Regions from separate parts of the Paenibacillus sp. TSA_86.1 genome, predicted to be linked through region 2. Evidence: riboswitches for the same ligand, from Rfam matches in the RefSeq annotation. Region 2 holds a riboswitch; the other holds the start of a gene.
The links. A riboswitch is a leader RNA that binds a small molecule or an ion and turns the genes downstream of it on or off. The one in region 2 is predicted to bind glycine.
Positions count from the first base shown of each region.

Region 1: it holds a riboswitch for glycine, as region 2 does, so the genes downstream of both, gcvT (glycine cleavage system aminomethyltransferase GcvT) here and sdaAB (L-serine ammonia-lyase, iron-sulfur-dependent subunit beta) in region 2, are expected to answer to the same signal.

Region 1 is NZ_JBQZGE010000003.1:88,045-92,719, reverse strand. Features, by position in the region: gene ACUTVW_RS09485 (PTS mannitol transporter subunit IICB) at 1-491, opposite strand, end outside; gene gcvH (glycine cleavage system protein GcvH) at 934-1,326, opposite strand; glycine riboswitch at 1,670-1,792, shown strand; glycine riboswitch at 1,796-1,896, shown strand; gene gcvT (glycine cleavage system aminomethyltransferase GcvT) at 2,151-3,287, shown strand; gene gcvPA (aminomethyl-transferring glycine dehydrogenase subunit GcvPA) at 3,290-4,645, shown strand.
Region 2 is NZ_JBQZGE010000007.1:139,426-144,100, forward strand. Features, by position in the region: gene pstC (phosphate ABC transporter permease subunit PstC) at 1-808, shown strand, start outside; gene pstA (phosphate ABC transporter permease PstA) at 811-1,698, shown strand; gene pstB (phosphate ABC transporter ATP-binding protein PstB) at 1,712-2,467, shown strand; glycine riboswitch at 2,782-2,956, shown strand; glycine riboswitch at 2,961-3,098, shown strand; gene sdaAB (L-serine ammonia-lyase, iron-sulfur-dependent subunit beta) at 3,218-3,907, shown strand; gene sdaAA (L-serine ammonia-lyase, iron-sulfur-dependent, subunit alpha) at 3,897-4,675, shown strand, end outside.

The DNA.
Region 1 (4,675 bases), on a different contig from region 2:
TCTACTGCCGGCCCGATCCCGAGTAATGCGATAATGCCCAAAATTCCACCGATGATTCCTGCCGAGAAGTTGTTGACCAGCATCTCAAATCCGGCTCTGATCTTACCCTCAATGGACTTGTCGAACTTCTTGATGACCCATGCTCCGAGCGGTCCCGCAATCATTGCACCAAGGAACATTGGAATGTCACTACCTACAATCACACCGATGGTCATAATCGCACCAACGACACCACCACGCTGACCATGGACCATCGTACCTCCGGTATAACCGATCAAGAGTGGCAGCAAATAATTAATCATTGGACCTACGAGTTGTTCTAACGTTGCATTTGGGAACCACCCTGTTTTAATAAACATCGCGGTAATCAGTCCCCAAGCAATAAATGCACCCATATTCGGCATAACCATACCGCTCAAGAACCGTCCGAATCGTTGCACACCTACACGTATTCCACCCTTAGAATTGGACATTTGGTCCAAATTACTCATTGGTTTATCCTCCTTGGATCAAGTCATTATCAATATGAAAGGGGTATCATGCTTCCCCTGCTGTTATCCTAAGCGAGAAACCTCTCCTGTTCAATCAAATGAAAGCGTACTTTCGTCATGAATAATGATGACAACATTAGATTATGTAATCGTTTTTTAGTAGGAATATATGATCAAATCCTTGATATACAAGGATTACTCTGCCTATGACTTTGTTCATATACAACATGCAAAGCAATAAAATAGCTTGGTCGATTTGAACTCTTTTTATTCATGAAATCTACGTCACTTCTACTTGAACACTCACCCATACGCACGAAAAACACATCAAAAAACCTGCATAAGCTATACAGCTCACACAGGTTTGAAGATAAAATGATCTATTCATATGTGATTATATATATGTCCATAAGTACAAATAGACTCGGTGTTTCAGCCTTATTTACTCCTCCGTATGTTTACGGTATGCGTCCGCATTCAGCAATGTAGCTAAAGCAGCTGTTACATCTCCATCCACACGGATTTCAATCATCCAGCCATCTTCATAAGGAGAGCTATTCACCAGTTCTGGCGAGTCCTGTAAAGCTTCATTGACTGCAATAATCGTACCGCTGACGGGTGAGAACAGATCCGACACCGTTTTGACCGATTCAATCGTGCCGATGCTGTCTTCTGCTTTTACACTGGCTTCAAGATCAGGCAACTCTACAAACACAATGTCACCCAGCTGATGCTGTGCGAACTCGGTAATGCCAATACGTACGGTATCCTCCCCTACGGTTTGCACCCATTCGTGCTCTTCACTGTACAGGAAATCATTTCTCAATTCGCTCATCGATATCCGCCTCGCTTTCATTAATGAGTGCATGCGTTCTTTGACCTTCACCTTTTTCCCAAACAACAGCGTATGATATTTCGGATTCAAATGTCAATATAGCTCACAATTAATTTGAAATTCATATCTTACCTTGTGTAACCTCACACCACTCTTTCTGCATATACTGGTGAATATTAACATAGTAAGCGCACTCTTTTCAAATATACGAACATTGACGTTTTCAAATTAAAAAATATTCGTATTTTATATAAGTTTAATGATATCGTTCTTGACATCAACAGTCGATTCACGTTTTAATGATAAGAGCAACTGAAGTTATTGGACTACGTATGAACCGCGGATGAATGTAAAGGGAGAGATTGCCCGTACACCCGGTTTGGGGATGTGCATGAGGCGGCGCCGAAGGAGTAAACCACCGACAAGCGGGGGCGAATCTCTCAGGCAAAAGGACTTTTACAGGACGCAACTCTGGAGAGCATCTAATCGTCCGGTCTGGACGTTATGATCACCCAAGGGGAAACCTGTCTGAACATACGGCGGGGTAACTCTCAGGTACAAGGGACAGAGCCTAAGAATACAGCGTGCTACTTGGCATGCCGGTTCTTTGGCCTGTCCTTTTCCTTTTTCCCAAAAAATGAAATGCAGGATTTAGAATCGTCTACCCGGCAGCGTGCCTTTATAAACGACTAATCAAATACTTATGACTTTACTTATGACTGTACTTGTTACATGACGGAATTGAATCGAATTAAATTGAAACCCGGTTAACAGATTCACTTTTCTATATTCGGCCCGCTTGAGGCCCATGACGAGGTGATTGGATGTCCGATTTGTTAAGAACACCACTCTTCCCCCTATATGCGCAATATGAAGGTGTACGTTGTATTGATTTTGGTGGCTGGGAGCTTCCGGTGCAATTTAGCGGTATTCAAAAGGAACATGAAGCTGTGCGAGAGCGCGCCGGGCTGTTCGATGTATCCCATATGGGCGAATTCACCGTAACGGGTGAACAGGCGGAAGCCTTTTTGCAGCGCATGATGACTAATGATGTGACCGCAATAGGATCAGGTCAGGCCCAATACACGCTGATGTGTTATCCCGATGGCGGTGTAGTGGATGACTTGCTCATCTATAAACTCGCAGAACAACACTACATGCTGGTCGTCAATGCCTCCAATATCGACAAAGATTGGGCATGGTTTCAGGAGCACATTATACCGGGCGTGAACATGACTAACGATTCCGAGCAAACGGCATTACTGGCGTTACAAGGTCCTTTAGCGGTCGATATTCTGGCTAAAGTTACAGGTTCAGAGGTGGATGCCGCCTCCATCGAACCGTTCCGCTTCGTACAGAATGCCGAGGTATGCGGAGTACGACTGTTGCTGTCACGAACCGGTTACACCGGCGAAGATGGCTTTGAGCTGTATGTTGCAGCGGAACAGGCTGCACTTGTATGGAACGGGCTAATGAAAGCAGGTGCTGATGTGGGCCTCGTTCCAGCAGGACTTGGTGCACGCGATACACTGCGATTCGAAGCGAAGTTGCCTTTATACGGTCAGGAATTATCACCAACCGTCTCTCCACTGGAGGCAGGGCTGGGCATGTTTGTGAAACTGAACGCCGGGCCTTTTATCGGACACGAAGCTTTGTTTCAGCAAAAAAATGACGGCCCTGCCCGCAAGCTAATTGGAATCGAAGTGCTGGAGCGCGGCATTCCGCGTCCACATTACCCCATCTATGCGGATGGCGTTCAGATTGGTGAAGTGACAACCGGTACACAGTCGCCGACCTTGAAACGTAATCTGGGCCTCGCTCTGATTGACAGCAACTATACTGCACTCGGTACAGCGCTGGAGATTGAGATTCGTGGCAAAAAGCTGAAAGCCGAGGTCATCAAGACCCCTTTTCATAAACGGACACGTACGCCAAAGACCCCTACCCAAGGAGCTGAGTAAGCATGAGCAAGCACCGCTACATTCCTATGACCGAACAAGACCAGAGCGCAATGCTCGCTACGATTGGTGTAGAAACAATTGAGGATCTGTTCAAAGATATTCCGCAGGAAATTCGGTACCAGGGCGAGTTGCCCGTGTCCTCCAAGCTGGACGAATATGCGTTAACACGACACATGTCGAAGCAGGCTGGCTCGAATGCCAACTTTGAGACACATGCCAGCTTCCTGGGCGCAGGGATCTATGATCATCACATCCCATCTGTCATCAACCATGTCATTTCCCGTTCCGAGTTCTACACGGCATACACCCCCTATCAACCCGAGATCAGCCAAGGAGAACTGCAAGCGATCTTCGAATTTCAATCGTATATCTGTGAGCTGACGGGCATGGCGGTAGCCAATGCCAGTATGTATGATGGCGCAACGGCTTTTGCTGAAGCAGGCAATCTCGCTGCCGCAGCTACACGTCGCAAACAGCTTATCGTATCCCGGGCCGTTCACCCAGAAGCACGTCAGGTGTTGCAGGCCTATGCACATGGCCTCAGTCTGGAGATCGTGGAGATTGATTACAAGGATGGCGTGACTGATTGGGATGCCCTGCAAGCAGCCATTTCGGAGGATACAGCAGCAGTGATGATTCAGAGCCCGAACTTCTTTGGTGCCGTGGAAAATGTAAAACAGGCTGCCGACCTTGTGCACACGCACAAAGGCCTGCTCGTCGTAAGCGCCAACCCGCTGTCGCTCGGTTTGCTGGAAGCCCCAGGCAAGCTGGGTGCCGACATCGTTGTAGGCGATGCGCAGCCCCTTGGAATCGCCGCTTCGCTCGGCGGACCGACTTGCGGATACTTCGCCGTGTCCCAGGCTCACATGCGCCGGATCCCTGGCCGAATTGTCGGTCAGACAACGGACCGCAACGGCAAACGCGGCTTCGTACTGACGCTACAAGCCCGCGAACAGCACATCCGCCGGGAAAAGGCGACGTCCAACATCTGTTCGAATCAGGCTTTGCTGGCGCTTAGTGCTTCTGTCTATATGTCTACTATGGGAAAGCAGGGCATGATCGATGTGGCTGATCTGAATCTGCAGAAGAGTCACTATGCACTAAAAACATTAACAGCCATTCCCGGAGTAAGCCTTACTTATAAGGCCCCTACGTTTAACGAGTTTGTTATCCAGCTTCCTGAAGGAACGGATGTAGATGCCCTTCAGCTGAATCTGCTGGATGCAGGCTTCATCGGCGGTTATGAACTTGGACGTGAATATCCGGAGCTCGCCGGACATATGCTCATTGCCGTTACCGAACGACGCAGTAAGGAAGAGATTGATGAATTCGCACGTGTATTGGAGGGATTGCTGTGACTCAGCAAACTGGAATTGACCCACAAGTAG
Region 2 (4,675 bases):
CGTTGTCATGTTTTCCATCGTATATTTTGTGGCGTCCAAAGGCTTATCAACCTTTTTCCAGGATGGTATAAGTCTGCGTGAATTCTTATTCGGCAAAACATGGAATCCGGCAGGCGAGCCTGCGGTTTATGGTGCATTGCCGTTCATCACCGGTTCCTTTACAACCACCTTGCTTGCAGCGTTAATTGCAAGTCCACTTAGTCTGTGTGCAGCGCTCTTTATGACAGAGATTGTACCAGGTAAAGGTAAAAAGATTTTACAGCCTGCGATTGAATTGCTCTCCGGTATTCCATCCGTTGTGTACGGATTCATCGGTCTGAGTGTGATTGTTCCCATGTTGCGAAGCATCTTCGGAGGAGCCGGCATCGGGATTGCAGCCGGATGTCTGGTATTGTCCGTGATGATTCTGCCTACGGTAACAAGTATTATGGCAGACGCGTTGTCTGCTTTGCCTAAAGGTCTGCGTGAATCTTCATACGCGCTTGGTGCGACACGTTGGCAGACGATCTATCGGGTAATCATTCCGACAGTGCTGCCTGCATTGTTGACAGGTATTGTTCTCGGTATGGCTCGCGCTTTCGGTGAGGCACTCGCCGTGCAGATGGTTATCGGTAATGCACCGCATGTACCGACATCCTTGCTCGAATCCGCTTCAACATTAACAAGTGTAATCACCCTGAGTATGGGTAATACCACGATGGGTTCTGTTCATAACAATGCATTGTGGAGCATGGCGCTTGTCCTGCTGGTAATGACCTTTGTATTTGTCATTCTGGTTCGCCTGCTTGAAAGGAGGAACCGGGTATGAGAATGAAGCCAAAAACAGCAGATAAAATTGCAACAGTAGTCATCGTGATCCTGGCTTTATTCATTGTTGTACTTTTGCTCGGTTTACTCGGATTTATTCTGTTCCGGGGGATCGGTCAGATCAACTGGCACTTCTTGACGAGTGCACCACAATTGCTCAAAGGCGGCGGCGGAATTGGACCGCAGCTCTTTAACTCTATCTTTTTGCTTGTACTAACGTTGATCATTACGATTCCGCTCGGTTGGGGCGGGGGGATTTATATGGCGGAATACGCCAAGCCAGGTCGAGTTACAAGTTTTATCCGTCTGGTTGTCGAAGTGTTGTCATCATTCCCTTCCATCGTTATCGGTTTGTTTGGACTCTTGCTGATCGTCAATACGTTTGGCCTGGGCTTCTCCCTCTTATCGGGTGCGATGGCACTGGCGATCTTCAACTTGCCGCTGATGGTTCGGACGACGGAGCAAGCTTTCCGTGCCGTTCCCAAAGAGCAGAAGGAAGCCGGACTCGCTCTTGGTTTGTCCAAATGGAAGATCATTACGTCCATCCTGTTGCCTGTGGCGTTGCCAAGCTTGATTACGGGCACGATTCTGGCCTCAGGCCGGATCTTCGGTGAAGCGGCAGCGCTGATGTTCACTGCGGGTATGAGTAGTCCACCACTGGACTTTACGGACTGGAATCCAACAAGTCCAAGATCACCGATCAACCCGTTGCGTCCTGCGGAAACACTGGCTGTGCACATCTGGAAAGTCAACAGTGAAGGCATTGGGCCAGATTCCAAAGAAATCGCAGCAGGTGCTTCTGCCGTGCTGGTTATTCTGGTACTGGCATTCAATCTGAGTGCACGCTGGATCGGCCGGGTGGTATACCGCCGGATGACAGCTTCGAAATAAGGAGGAATCCCACATGGCCATACCATTTGGTACGGAACAGTTAAGCATATATTATGGACATTTTCAGGCCGTGAAACAGATCAGCCTGACTTTTCCCGAAGCCAGTGTAACGGCTCTGATTGGGCCGTCCGGCTGCGGTAAATCGACATTTCTCCGTTCATTGAACCGGATGAATGATGAGATTGCCGGTTCACGCACAGAGGGACACATCTGGATGGATGGTAATGACCTCAACGAACCAGGTACGGATGTAATCAAGCTTCGTCAGAAGATCGGCATGGTGTGGCAGAAGCCCAATCCTTTTCATAAGTCTATCTACAACAATATCGCATTTGGCCCCCGCTACCGCGGTACGAAGAGTAAGAAGGCGTTGGATGAGATTGTGGAGAAAAGCTTACGCCGCGCAGCACTTTGGGATGAAGTAAAGGACAGACTACATGAATCGGCCTTGGCACTCTCGGGTGGTCAGCAGCAACGTCTCTGTATCGCGCGAGCATTGTCCGTTGACCCGCAGATTCTTTTGCTCGATGAGCCAGCATCTGCCCTTGATCCGGTATCTACGGGTAAAGTCGAGGAATTGATCTCGGAGCTGAAGCAGGAGCTACGCATCGTTATTGTTACCCATAACATGCAGCAGGCGGCGCGCATCTCGGATTATACGGCTTATTTTTATCTCGGTAGTCTGATTGAACACGGTGAGACGGAGCACATTTTTACCAACCCGGACAATCGTCTGACGCAGGAATATATTATGGGGCGTTTTGGTTAAAGATAAGAAAGTGTAACGCCCGAGCGGAAACGTTCGGGTGGTTATGCTTTTTTTATTTGAATATTTGTTGATTTTGAAACAATCCCTTTAAAAATTGCATATATATAACAAGCGGGAGTAATATCCTTCGCATCTTCTGTCTGTACGGTTCAAGATACGGATGTGACCAGATATAGTTTGGAAGTATTACGCCAAAAGCAGGCTTCCAATACGTCACTTTTGTTGACATATACAGTGCGGCATATTACGCTGTATATGATTGAATACATGCCAGAATGATTAACTTTTATTATGAATGAACAGAATACAGCGAATGATAACGAGCGGGAGAGACCTAAACGGGCTGAATAAATACGGGGATAGATCGATATGATGCATCGTATCGATGCAGATCTGTACTATACAGGCCAGCTTGAGGCACCGAAGGAGCAAGTAGTTATGCACCCGGCATAACTGTTAATCTCTCAGGTAAACGTACCGTCGTTGGACGCAACTCTGGAGAGTGCGCGGAAGAAGCGCCACCCAAGGGGAATATGATGGGTCAGCACGGTGAATAGACTTGTATGTGAATGTACTTGATCTGTTTTAGCCGATGCTGCGATCATGAAACTCTCAGGTATCAAGGACAGAGAGAGGGCTAACGGCCTTCTTCTGTCCTTTTTTCATGTCATCATTCAGTAAATCAGGAACATAATGGTGGTCTTCTTGTTTGGAGGACGATGACGACGAAACCAATTGGAGGGTTACAAGGTGCGATTTAAAGATGTTTTTTCAATTATTGGTCCGTCCATGACGGGGCCATCCAGTTCACATACAGCGGGTGCTGCAAGACTGGGCCGAATTGCGCGTCAGTGGCTAGGATGCACGCCTGAACGTGCACGGCTCACGTTATACGGCTCATTTGCGGACACCTATCAGGGACACGGAACGGATCTGGCACTGATCGGAGGCCTGCTCGATTATGTCACAGATGATCCGCGTATACCGGATGCGGAACAGTATGCAGATGAAGCGGGTATGGAGGTTGAATTTTACACGAGCGGTCTGCCGGCCCCTCATCCCAATACGGTCAAGATTGAATTGTGGCACGGCGAACGGGAATGCTCATTAACAGGGGCCTCCATCGGCGGTGGTAGTGTGTCCGTGCATGCACTGAATGATTTTCGCGTACAGATTAGCGGGGAGTTCCCGACACTTGTTTTGCGCCATGCGGATAAAGCGGGTGTTCTGGCATCCGTAACCTCAACGATCAGCTCTTCCGGAGTGAACATCGGGTATATGCAAGTGGATCGGAAAGCCCGTGATGGTGAAGCGCTTACTGCAATGGAGATGGATGCTCCGCCAAGTGAAGAGATTTTGAAAAGATTGCGTTCCCTGGATCATGTGCTCAATATTCGTGTGATTGATCTGAAGAGAGGGGTTGATCCGAATGCGGTTTAAACATTTGCATGAATTGAATACCATCTGCACTGCGGAGTCCAAAACGATTGCACAGCTGATGATTGAAGAGCAGGTGCAAGAGACGAATACACCGGAAGCCGACGTGGTGAAACAGATGTCGGAGTACTACCAGGTGATGAAGGAAGCCGTTCGTAAAGGACTTACAGAAGATACAACCTCACGTAGCGGACTGACAGGCGGAGACGGGAAAAAGATGGCCGAATACATTCGCCAAGGCGAGACATGTTCTGGTGATGCTTCTGCCCTTGCCATGGCTTATGCACTGTGTGTATCGGAAGTGAACGCTTCGATGGGACGAATCGTGGCTACGCCGACGGCAGGATCTTGCGGCATCATTCCGGGTGTGTTTATCAGCTCGCAGGAACGCTTTGGCTGGACGGATGAACATCTGGTGAATGGATTGTTCTGCGCGGGGGCTATCGGTTATGTTATTGCCAACAATTCGTTTATTTCTGGTGCCGAGGGTGGTTGTCAGGCCGAGGTTGGCTCTGCGATCGGCATGGCTGCCGGAGCCATGGTGGAACTTCGTGGAGGAACACCGGAGCAGGTCGTGCATGCTGTGGGCTTGGCTTTGAAAAATACACTGGGCCTCATCTGTGATCCGGTTGCCGGGCTTGTAGAGATTCCTTGTATTGTGCGCAACGGACTCGGAGCCGTTACTGCACTGGCTGCGGCTGATATGGCGCTCGCTGGCGTACGCAGTGCCATTCCGTCGGACGAAGTGATCGACGTTATGCTGGAGGTAGG